DNA from 2 places in the Exiguobacterium sp. GL_137 genome. Region 1 is predicted to be linked to the other one. Evidence: riboswitches for the same ligand, from Rfam matches in the RefSeq annotation. Region 1 holds a riboswitch; the other holds the start of a gene.

What was found. Region 1 has a riboswitch for S-adenosylmethionine ahead of mtnK (S-methyl-5-thioribose kinase). Riboswitches for the same ligand answer to the same signal wherever they lie in the genome.
Region 2: it holds a riboswitch for S-adenosylmethionine, as region 1 does, so the genes downstream of both, AC3IRK_RS14005 (alpha/beta hydrolase) here and mtnK (S-methyl-5-thioribose kinase) in region 1, are expected to answer to the same signal.

Annotation. Positions count from the first base shown of each region.
Region 1 is NZ_CM174406.1:428,169-434,218, forward strand. It holds gene AC3IRK_RS02325 (MBL fold metallo-hydrolase) at 1-61, opposite strand, end outside; gene AC3IRK_RS02330 (arsinothricin resistance N-acetyltransferase ArsN1 family A) at 130-639, opposite strand; gene AC3IRK_RS02335 (1,2-dihydroxy-3-keto-5-methylthiopentene dioxygenase) at 782-1,321, opposite strand; gene AC3IRK_RS02340 (methylthioribulose 1-phosphate dehydratase) at 1,337-1,957, opposite strand; gene AC3IRK_RS02345 (2-hydroxy-3-keto-5-methylthiopentenyl-1-phosphate phosphatase) at 1,954-2,613, opposite strand; gene AC3IRK_RS02350 (2,3-diketo-5-methylthiopentyl-1-phosphate enolase) at 2,610-3,800, opposite strand; SAM riboswitch class I at 3,881-3,982, opposite strand; SAM riboswitch class I at 4,191-4,293, shown strand; gene mtnK (S-methyl-5-thioribose kinase) at 4,372-5,541, shown strand; gene mtnA (S-methyl-5-thioribose-1-phosphate isomerase) at 5,538-6,050, shown strand, end outside.
Region 2 is NZ_CM174406.1:2,699,017-2,705,066, forward strand. It holds gene AC3IRK_RS13985 (M20 family metallopeptidase) at 1-1,101, opposite strand, end outside; gene AC3IRK_RS13990 (MetQ/NlpA family ABC transporter substrate-binding protein) at 1,129-1,950, opposite strand; gene AC3IRK_RS13995 (methionine ABC transporter permease) at 1,984-2,634, opposite strand; gene AC3IRK_RS14000 (methionine ABC transporter ATP-binding protein) at 2,624-3,655, opposite strand; SAM riboswitch class I at 3,742-3,845, opposite strand; SAM riboswitch class I at 4,095-4,198, shown strand; gene AC3IRK_RS14005 (alpha/beta hydrolase) at 4,261-5,019, shown strand; gene AC3IRK_RS14010 (thymidine kinase) at 5,087-5,707, opposite strand; gene AC3IRK_RS14015 (DedA family protein) at 5,885-6,050, shown strand, end outside.

The DNA of each region.
Region 1 (6,050 bases):
AAAATACTTGATTGGCATAAGTGACGACGAGTGTCGCATTACGGATCTGTTGAATATCCACAGGCAGTCTTCCTTTCGGGTTGGGAATGTTTCACTGTTCGTTCATTTCCCATTCAGACGCCGGACTAATCATATCTGCTCGTCGATCGTTTTCGGAAGCAATTTTTCCATCGCCAGGACATCGACATAATACCCGTTAAGCATACCCTGTTCCTTAAATGTTCCGACAATCCGGAAACCGGACCGGATGTACAGTTTTTGACCGAGTCTGTTAAACGGAAACGTAAACAGAATCAACTTGTGGAACCCTTGCGTAATCGCGTGTTCTTCAATGACATGGAGCAGTTGACGCCCGATGCCTTGTCCGCGGTGGGTCCGGGTGATGTAGACCGACAGTTCACCGACCGATTGATAGACGGGGCGCGGATTGTAGGGGTCAAGTGAGATGAAGCCAAGGATCGTCGTTCCTTCATACGCTACAAACCCGGCATAGCGGGGTGTCCGTTCCTGATACCAGTCCTGCATGAAAGATAATTCCTTGGTATCCGTTTCAAGCGTCGCGATCCGATCTTCGATGCCTTCGTTATAGATGGCGAGGATGTCTTGTAAATCAGCTTCTTGGACAGGACGAATCATCATACACGTGACCTCCAATTCAAAAGAGTCTTTTCTTCATTATATAGGAGGAAACGAAAACAAGCGGTATGTTTGTAAGATAGGAATGGAGCAGAAAAAAACAGACAGCCGGATGGACCGGGCCGTCTGCTATTCGGATGTTTCCTCAGTTTGTAGTTTCGATCGGATTTTTTTCGTAAATCGGAACCCAACCATCCGTTGTCACGAAAATCCGGACCGCAACGACTTGGCGATCGTCCTGTAGTGTGAAGTAATGACGTGTATTGACGGGGACGGAAATCAGATCTCCGGGGTTCAGTTCAATGTTGTAATAGCCGACTTCGTCGTCCTGGATCGCAAACACGCCGTGACCGCTGACGATGAACCGGACTTCGTCATCCGTATGGTGGTGCTCTTTCTGGAAGTTGACGAGCAACTCATCTAAGTTCGGTGTCGCATCGGACAGTGAGATGATATCGGCCGTCTGGTAGCCGCGGCGTTCCGAGACGTCCGTAATTTCCGGCTCGAACGTATCGAGAATCGTTTGTTTGTCCGCGTCCGTCAGCGTATAGGTGTCGACCAGTTCTGCCGGGAGTTTCGAGACATCCCATTGTTCATACAGGACACCACGTGAAGAAAGAAAAGCGGAAACCTCGTTTTGATCCGTATACCGTTCGTTTGTCTTTTGGAAAAGTACTGTTGCCATTTTAAATTCCTCCTTTTAATGAATCGCCTGTCGGCACGTTTGCAGTTTTAACGTGTAGCTGAATAAAAATTCAAAGGCTTCCAACTGTTTTTTCGCTTCAAAGGCAGTCGGTGCCCAGACGGTGATCCCGTGATTGCGAATCAGGACGGCACCGCTTTCCGTTTTTACATGCCTGGCAAACACTGCGGCAAGAGTCGGGATATCCGCATGGTTCGCAATAACCGGTACGACGACTTCCGCATCTTCTTCCCAGCGGCCGAGTGCCTTGATGATTTCCTGACCGGTAAACCGGATTTCCCCGCGGTCTCCGTAGAGTTCTGAAATGACATTGTTGTCGACGGTATGGACATGAAGCGAGCAGCCGGCCGTCGTCCGGTTAAAAACTTCGACATGAAGTAACGTCTCCGCGGAAGGACGTCCGTTTTGTTCGCCGATCAATTGACCGGTCGCGTCAACATGGACGAAATCGTCTGGCGTGTCCTGGCGTTTATCTTTGCCGCTTGCCGTCACAAGAAATTCCGTCGGACTGCTGTTCGTTCGAATGGCGAGGTTACCGCTCGTGCCGGGAAACCAGTCGCGTGCGGCGAACTCCTGCTTGATAGCGCGGAGTTCTTCGTATCGTTTCAAGAATGTCATGCATGCACCCCCGTGGTCTGTAAGTGTTTGACGATGTCATAAAACGTTTCAAACGGCGTATAGGGAATACCGTGCTGTTCACAGAGTGTTATCAGATAATCCCGGGCATAGACGTGATCAGCCTTTTTCGCCAGTTCAAAATCCGTCACGGAATCGCCGATTGCGATGATCGTATCGCCGTCCTGCTTCAACTTCCGGGCGATTGACGTTTTACAACAGCCGCATTGATTGTTGCATGCCGCATCGCAAGCGTGTGGCCATTCAATCCGGACCGTCTCTTCACTGAAGTCACTGCCGTTGCAGTAAATCGTTTCATCTGTCAGTAAACAGGCAAGAATCGGTTGGACAAAAAAGTCAATTCCGCCGCTGACAATCGCAAAGTCGATTCCGTTTGATTTGGCAAAGGCGAGTAAGGTGTCGAAGCCGGGACGGATGACTGCCCGATTAATCAAAAAATCGATATACTCCTGTTTTCGATCTGAGGGCAACAATCGGAACATCTGTCCAACCCCGGACCGGATCGACAGCGACCGGTCGAGCACACCTTTTTTTAATGGTTCAAATGCTTCTTGCGGGGCAAACTCTTTCATCAAGGCGATGATGTTGTCGTGTTCCGTCACCGTGCCGTCGAAGTCACATAAAATCCGAGTCGTCATTTCGTGATCCCCCAGGCGTCAAGGGCGACCCGTAATTCTTCCTGCCGCGTTGCGGCACTTGTCAGCGATTCTCCGGTCAGTGCGGCGTCGAGCGCCTGACGAAATGCAAGGACACCGGCCGCTGCCCCTTGCGGATGACCGTGAACGCCGCCTCCGGCATTGATGACCGAATCGGTACCGAAATCACGGACGAGCTGAGCGACGAGGCCGGGATGGATGCCGGCGGACGGAACCGGCAGAATCGTCTTCGTTTCTCCGATTCGCGTCGCTTCAACGGCGATCCCGCGGGCCAAATCTTTGGCGAGTGCAACGTTACCATAGGGAGACGGGAACAATGTCAAGTCAGCACCGGCCAGTCGGGGTAACGTTCCAAGCAGAACAGGAGCCGAAATACCGTATTCAGGACTTGCGATCAAGGCACCGCTTAAGGCCGGGTGATTAAAAATCGGGACGGAAATGTCCGCATCGGCAGCCAACTCGCGCAGGACATCGAGTCCGTATGTAAACGTGTTGAGCAGGAAGGCCGTGGCACCTGCTTCAATCAGGCGTTTTGCCTGTTCCTTCAAGCCGAAGACGGGACCGCTTAACGTAATTGCATAAAGCGCCCGTTTGCCGGTGCGTTCATAATGGGCGTCGAGGACTTCCCGTCCGATCCGTGCCCGGTCGAGTGCCGGCGTCAACGGATTGTCGTATAGAATCTCATCATCTTTAACGAGATCGATGCCGCCCGCGAGCTGTGCTTCGAGTTGTTCCCGTAAAAAGACGAGGTCCCGTCCGATGACTCCTTTAAATATGCTCATCAACAGGGGACGGTCATGGACCTGAATCAATTGACGGACTCCTTCAATCCCGAATTTGGCACCGGGAAAGTCGTTCGTGAATGACGAGGGAAGCTGTAAGTCGGTTAACTTGATTTGTCCATCGAGCGACAGTTTACCGAAGACCGTCGTTAAGATAGCGGAAAAGTCCCGTGAGACGTTGTGTTCCGGATAACGGATCGTAATGTAACCTTTGCCGTCATGTTCTTCTGTATGGACGACCTGTCCTTTAAAGGATTCCAGTTGTTGTTGTTCCAAGTGATTTAAATCGGTCCATGAACCGACCGTCAGACCGAGCGCGATTTGCTCTGCCCGTTTCGGCAACTGATCAGTCGTTCCGAGTTGGTATGTTGCGGTAATGTACGCCATATGAATCGTCTCTCCCTTATTGAAAAATACAAAAATGGTCCCTCGTCAATGACAAGAGACCATGAAAAATTGCGCGTGGACTCTTATCTGTCAGCGTATTAGCTGCAAGAATTAGCACCGTGCCAAGTGGTCGGTTGCTGCGACATCGTAGGGCTCGTCCCTCCGTCTGCTCTTGATAAGAATTGGATGAAATTGTGAAATCTAATTGCAATTTTTACATGAGATCCATCACTTGTCAAACTATATTTTGAAAATTTATTTTTTTGAAAATACTTCTTCTATAGACGGTTCCGTTTTTGAATCCGTTTCACTAAAAATTGGAATTGACAGACGGCCAGCAACGCACGTAGTATTCAAATCAACATCAAATCACATGACAACTACATATGACTCTTATCGTGAGTTGGCAGAGGGAATTGGCCCGAAGACGCCGCAGCAACCGACCATCCGGCACGGTGCTACATCCAACAGACATTCGTCTGAGAGATAAGAGGACGGAGTATTCTGCCGCGCCTCTTTTCTTTGACGAAAAGAGGCGTTTTTTCGTGTGATCAACAAGGAGGAAACCAGAATGGGATACCAAGCATTTACAGTACAGGACGCGATTGAACGGGTCCGGACACTCGGATTAATCGGCAATGAACCGGTGACGGCAGAAGAGATCGGGGACGGGAATTTAAATCTCGTTTTCCGGATTCAGGAAGGAGAAAAACGGCTGATTTTAAAGCAGGCGTTGCCATATGCGAAAGTCGTCGGGGAAAGCTGGCCGCTGTCGCTCGAACGGGCCTGGATTGAACAATCGGCCTTAAAAGAATTCGCAAAAGTCGCTGTTCCTTTCGTTCCGCACGTCTACCATGCGAGCAAGGAAGAAGCGTTTACGGTGATGGAGGATTTGTCGCATTTGACGATCGCCCGGACCGGCTTGCTCGAAGGGGAAAAGTATCCGTTACTCGCGGAACACATCGGTTCGTACCTGGCGCGGACACTGTTTTATACGTCGGATTTTGCGCTTGGACCGGTCGCGAAAAAACAAGTGGCGCGGAACTACTACAATCCGGATCTCTGTGATATCACGGAAAAATTGATCTTCACAGACCCGTTTTATGATGCGGAAACGAATGCGATTGAAGCAGGCCTCGAAGCGGAAGCGGTTCGGTTATGGCAGGATGCAGAACTGAAACGCGAAGTCGCGAAACTGGAAACACTGTTCATCACAAAAGGTGATGCATTATTGCACGGTGACTTACATACCGGAAGTATTTTTGCTTCAGCCGATGAAACGAAAGTCATCGATCCCGAGTTCGCCTTTTACGGACCGTTTGGTTTTGATGTCGGACAATTCATCGCCCATCTCTGCTTTGCCGCGTATCCAAACTATGCCGAGTTACGGGATGGACGGGTGAAGGATATCGATACGTTTTGGCTGACCTTTGCGTCGACGTTCAAAGCATTATGGGAACGCGAAGCGGTAGAGCCGTTCCGTTCGGCGGGCGGACTTGTCGACGATGTCCTCAGTACGATTTTACAGGACGCACTGGGCTTTGCCGGTTGTGAGTTGATTCGGCGGACGATTGGATTGGCACCGGTTGCGGACCTCGAGAACATCACGGACGCGGGGGAACGACTTGAGCGGAAACGTCATGCGTTACGTCTTGGAGTGGCATTGATCAAACGCCGGACCGAATGCAAGACGTTCACCGATTTACGGAACTTCGATTTGACGGAGGAACTCAGCCGATGAGCCAATTCGTCCAAAGCATCATCTATGACAACGGGACGGTGACGATTTTGGATCAGACCCGGCTCCCGGAAGAAGAACGATACGAGGTTATCCATGACTTGGCGCAAGCGATTGACGCCATCAAACAATTACGTGTCCGCGGTGCCCCGGCCATCAGCCTGTTCGGCGGCTTCATCCTTGTGCAGGAAGCATTCCGCCGGACGACAGGGTCACTTTCTGAAGCGAAACAAGAACTGTTGACGGTGTCGGCCCAATTGCTCGCAACCCGGCCGACGGCGGTCAATTTGCGGAACGTGCTTGATGAGCTGAATCAAATTATTGTCTCGAGTACGGCGCTTGCCGAGTTACCAAAACGGTTGGAACAAAAGGCGCTCGAACTGTATGAAACGGATGCCAAGACATCCCGGCAAATCGGGATCCACGCATTGGAATTATTTGAGTCCGGTGACCGGGTTCTGACGATTTGTAATGCCGGATCGATTGCGACAGCGGCTTACGGGACGGCACTC
Region 2 (6,050 bases), 760 kb from region 1:
GATCAAGGCTTCGTCGCCTTGTTCCGATTTCGCCGCCTCCTGGAAACTTTCCGTATGGGCAACTAAGTCGTCTGCTCCAATCTTGATGTACGGATGGATCGTCGGCAGGACCTGGCTGATGTTGCCGGCGTCGGTCGAACCGAGACCCTGCCGTTCATCGGTCTTGACGTCTTCCCCAAGCGCCGTCGCTTCTTCCCGGAAAATCTCGTCAAACGTCCGGTTGAACAACAGGTTATCGACTTCGTTTTGGAAGGCGATGATCTCAAGCGTCGCTCCGGTCGCAAGGGCTGCCCCTTCGGCAACGGCTTTGACTTTTGCCGTCACCGCATTCAGCCGTTCGCGTGTCGTCGCCCGGATGAAGAAGCGGGCTTTGGCATACTCCGGAATGATGTTCGGCGCATCTCCACCATCGGTAATGATTCCGTGAATCCGGATGTCACTCGGCAACTGTTGCCGTAACGCATTGATTCCGTTAAACAACTGAATGACGGCATCCAGGGCATTGATCCCTTCTTCCGGCGAAGCTGCCGCATGGGCCGGTTTACCGGTAAAGGCAAAATCGAGCGGATCAACGGCGAGCGAAGAACCGGTAATCCGGGTCTGTCCGGACGGATGGACCATTAAGGCCGCATCGATGCCCGTCAGCAGATTGTGTTTGACGAAACTCCCTTTCGCACTCCCGTTTGGTCCGCCTTCTTCCGCCGGTGTCCCGAGGACGACGACACTGCCGCCGACTTCATCCAGAACTTGACTGACGGCAATCGCTGCTGCGACACTTGTCGTGCCGATGATGTTGTGTCCGCATGCGTGACCGATTCCCGGCAAGGCATCATATTCAGCTAGAAAAGCGATCGTTGCTCCCGGTTTATCCGAGACCTTCCGGGCGAGAAACGCTGTCTCGTGTCCGGCCACACCAAGTTCGACTGTAAACCCTTCGGCTGTCAGGCGTTCCGCATGATGACGCGACGCAAAATATTCTTCATTGCCGATTTCCGGTGTCGCATGAATCCGATGGCTCGTCTCAAGATACGACTCCCGTTTTTGCTCAATATCCTGTTCAATCGTTTGTGTCAGGTTTTGCCGTCTCGTCTGAATTGTCATTTGGGTCACGCTCCTTTTGGTTTTTGGTTATTCTCCGATATCGCTGAGAGGGACGAACGTTGGAATCGTGCTGCCTTTGTACTCTTTTTTGATGAAGGCAGCGACATCGTCCTGCTGGTAAAGGGAAGCGATTTTTTTCAACGTCTTTTTGTCTTTGTCTTCTGTCCGGGTCGCGATGATGTTGATGTACGGTTTCGCCGTCTCGTTTTCATGGAGAATCGAATCTTTGATCGGATTAAAGCCGGCATCGACAGCGATTCCGTTATTGATGATCGAGGCGGAGACATCCGGTAGGACGCGTGGTGTCTGTCCGGCGACGACCGGGACAATCTTCAGTTTTTTCGGATTCTCGACGATCTTATCGACGGATCCGTTGCCGTCAAAGTCGTCCGGCAGCTTGATCAGGCCTGCTTCCTGCAACAGGAGCAATGCCCGCCCCATGTTCGTCGCTTCATTCGGGACGGCAATCTTTCCACCGACCGGAATGTCTTTGACGTCCTTGATCTTATCCGAATAAATTCCCATCGGCGCGATGACCGTAGTCGCAATCGGCGACAGTTTTAACTTATGTTCTTTTTTGAAGGCGTTAAAGTAAGAGACGGTCTGGAAGGAGTTCGCATCAATCTCTCCTTCCGCGAGTGCGAGATTCGGTTGAACATAGTCGGAGAACTTAACGAGCTCAATCGTGATGCCTTCTTTCTTCGCTTTTTTCGCGACGTATTCCCAAACTTGGGTGTCAGAACCGCTGACGCCAAGTTTCACCGTCTTTTGATCTTCTTCTCCGGAAGCGGCACATCCCGCAAACAATACCGTCGTCAATGCTGCACCAATCGCTAATCCTTTTTTCATCATCCATCTCTCCCTTATCTGTTCTATGTTTTTTTAGTGTCTCCGAATTTTTCGTGCCAACAGGTTGCCTGTTGTCTGTAACCCTTGAACCAAAATGACGAGAATCCCGACCGTGATGATCATGACGGTCGTATCAAACCGTTGGTAGCCGTACGTGATCGCCAAGTCACCCAGTCCCCCGCCGCCGATTGCCCCGGCCATTGCCGATGCCCCGATCAAGCCGATTGTCGCAATCGTCAGGTTCAGGACAAGCGAGCTGAGGGCTTCCGGCAAGAGGAAACGGAAAATCGTCTGCAGCGGTGTCGCCCCCATCGCTTCTGCCGCCTCCAAGACACCGGTGTCGACTTCGAGCAATGAACTTTCAATCAGGCGGGCGATGTACGGTGCCGCATAAAAGACGAGCGGAACAATCGCTGCCTGCGTCCCGATCGACGATCCGACAATCAAGCGGGTCAGCGGAATGATCGCGACGAGCAAAATAATGAACGGAATGGACCGGAAGATGTTGACGATACTGCTTAAGAGATTGAAGAAGGGGATTTGTTCGAGCAATGCTCCTTTTCGTGTCACGACAAGCAGGATGCCGAGCGGTAAACCAATCAATGTTGAAAAGAGTAACGACAGTCCGACCATCGTCATCGTTTGCAAAAAAGCGGTCCAAATATCCGTATAGTTAACCAGCATCTGCGAGCACCTCCTCGACGACGACATCCGATTGATCGATGTAATGCAGTGCCCGTTTGATTTCCGCCGCATCACCGATCAGTTCAACAAGCAGACTGCCAAACGGAATGTTTTGCAGTTCCGCGATGCTGCCGTGCAGGATGTTGAGGTCGACATCAAACCGTTTCGCGACTTGCGATAAAAGCGGTTGTCCGGTCCCTGCCCCGAGGAAGTTGATTTTGTAGATATGGTGCCCGGCATCCCGTTGATCGATGACTTTTTGAACCGACGCCGGAATCTCATCCTGCATGACGGAACGGACAAAGTTTTTTGCCGTCGCCGTCTGGGGGTTCGAAAAGACGTCGAATACGGTACCTGATTCAATCAACTTGCCGGCTTCGATGACGGCAACCCGGTCACAAATCTCACGGATGACACCCATCTCATGGGTAATCAGTAAGATCGTGATGCCGTATTCCTGATTGATTTGTTTCAGCAGGCGTAATATGTGTTGTGTCGTCTGCGGATCAAGCGCCGAGGTCGCTTCGTCACACAACAGGACGGACGGCTGGGTGGCAAGTGCCCGGGCAATCCCGACCCGTTGTTTCTGTCCGCCCGATAACTGGTCCGGATAATGATCGGCCTTATCCGCCAAGTCGACGAAATCCAGCAGTTCATTGACCCGCCGATGGACCTCGTCTTTTTTGACACCTTTTAAGACAAGGGGTTTTGCGACGTTCGCAAAAACCGTATTCGAATCCAGCAGATTGAAGTGCTGAAAAATCATCCCGATGTGTTGTTTGGCTTCCCGTAACTGTTTCGCCGAGAGCGTCGTCAAATCTTGGCAATCGACCGTCACACTGCCCGATGTCGGCCGTTCAAGCAGGTTGACGCATCGTAATAAGGAACTTTTACCGGCTCCACTGAAACCGATGACACCGAAGATTTCTCCCTTTCGGATTTCAAGATCGACCCCGTTCAGCGCAGCAATCGATTGTTCCTTTGTTTCATAGATTTTTTTTACATTTTTGAATGTAATCACCACTTGTTCCCCCTTTAAAATACAAAAAAGGTCTCTTCTTAAGAAACAAGAAGAGACCTGGATCCGCACAATGGCAGAATCCACTCGACTCATCTCTCAGACAATTGTCTGATGGAATTGGCACAGTGCTCATAATGAGTCTGTTGCCGAGGTTTCGTAGGGCCAGTCCCTCCACCTCTCTGGATAAGTGTTGCGGTATGAAATTCGTATGTGTGTTGTTGCCGGTTGAACTTATGTCGTAAAACTAATTTTTACACTACAGAAAGATCTTTTAAAGGTCAACCATATTTTCAAAAATAAACCATATGACCCATATCGATTGTTGTCCCGGGACAAACTGGATCGTTGTCTGAATTTTGACGCCTGTTCAAGAGGGTTTGACAATTCATTTCCGCCAATGCTATCATCTTCTCAATGATTAATCCGACAATTCCTATACGATATATCAAGAGTGGACGAGAGACCTGGCTCTAGGACTCCACGGCAACCTGCTGTTATGCAAGGTGCTCCGACCAGCAAAGCGGTTGCTTTGGATGATACACACGAGAAACTCGTTTGCGTCCAAAGCCAAACGGGTTTTTATTTTTGAAATGGAGGACGAGATGATGAGTATGGTTTATCCTGTTATACCGGGTGCGGAAGCCTTTTCCTTAGGACGCGGATCCGTCGGCATTTTGCTCTGTCATGGTTTTAACGCAACGCCGCAAAGCGTTCGGGCTGTAGGAGAACAGTTCGCAGAACAAGGTTTCTCCGTCTATGCGCCTCGCCTGCACGGTCATGGGACCGATGTCCTGGAATTCGAAGCGACGACGGCAGATGACTGGAAACAGAGCTTGCGTGACGGCTTCGAACAGTTAGCCAGACGGTGCGAATCGATCTTCATCGTCGGACAATCGATGGGGGCGACACTTGCCCTGTCACTTGCCGCTGAAGGTCTCCCGATTGCAGGAATCATCACGATCAATGCCGCCTTGTCCGTCCCTGCTTACGAAGCCTTATCCTTCACTGATTGTCCTGTCTATCTGCCGGAAAGCACCCCTGATATCAAGCAGCCCGCTTTTGAAATCATCTATGATCTTGTCCCCGCCGTTTGTGCTTCAGAACTGTTACGACTCATTGATGACACGCGACTACACTTAGCGACGATTCAAATTCCGACACTTATTTTATATTCTTCTGAGGATCACGTCGTCCCGCCGGCCTGTTCCGATTATTTGTACCGGACGATTGGGTCAACAGATAAACGCAGTTATTGTCTGCTCGACTCGTACCATGTCGCGACGCTTGACCATGATCAAAAGACGATTGTCCGTGAGACCTTACAATTCATCGAACAGTTCAGCCGGTTGACACGAACCGGTTGATAAAAAAAAGCGAACGATTCCCGGCCGTGAGGCCAAAGAATCGTTCACTTTTTCAAATCGTCTATTCTCAATTTTGCTGTTGTTTTTTCCATTCCTGTAACGGTTGCGGTTTGCCCGGAACTTGATGACAATGACGGCAACGCGGTTCATAGGATTCAGACGCCCCGACGAGAATGATTGGATCATTGTAGTTTGCCGGCTTCCCGTCAATCAATCGTTGTGTCCGTGACGCCGGATCTCCGCATGACAGACAAATCGCCTGTAATTTCGTCACGAATTCCGCACGTGCCAGTAATTCAGGCATCTTGCCGAATGGCTCGGCCCGAAAATCCTGATCGAGTCCCGCACAAATAACGCGTTTGCCATCTTGAGCCAGTGCTTCGATGACTGCGACAATCTCATCGTCAAAAAATTGAACTTCGTCAATCGCGACGATTTGCGTCTCTTCCGCCACTGCTGCATAGACATCACGGCTCGTCGCCATCGGAATCGCAATGACCGAGTTGCCGATATGCGACACGACATGCTCTTCATGATACCGGTCATCGATTGCCGGCTTGAACACTTGAACCGGTAACTTTCCATACTGTGCCCGTCTGACACGACGGATCAGTTCTTCTGACTTACCGGAAAACATACTTCCGCAAATCACTTCAATCCAACCATATTGATTGATCACATGCATCATCGTAAACACCGTCCTCTAAATTAGTCACTTTAACGAGTATAGCCCGAATCTAAATTGAGAAAAAGGATTGACTTCTAAAAATCAAAAACCCTTGCCAAATTCGCCACTTTCTTCATCTTCTCATTTCAACTGGTATGTATTTCCTGTACACTGAAAGAGAAGTTTCTTTGAAGGAAGGTGACTCCGATTCATCACATATTACATGAAGTCCTCCATCAATATGGAGCGTTCGGACTCGCAATTCTTCTGGCCGGTGGAATCGTCGGTCTTCCGGTTCCAGACGAGACGTTACTCGTCATGTCAGGATTCTGGATGCATCATGGTGATTTGCCGCTCGTCGGGA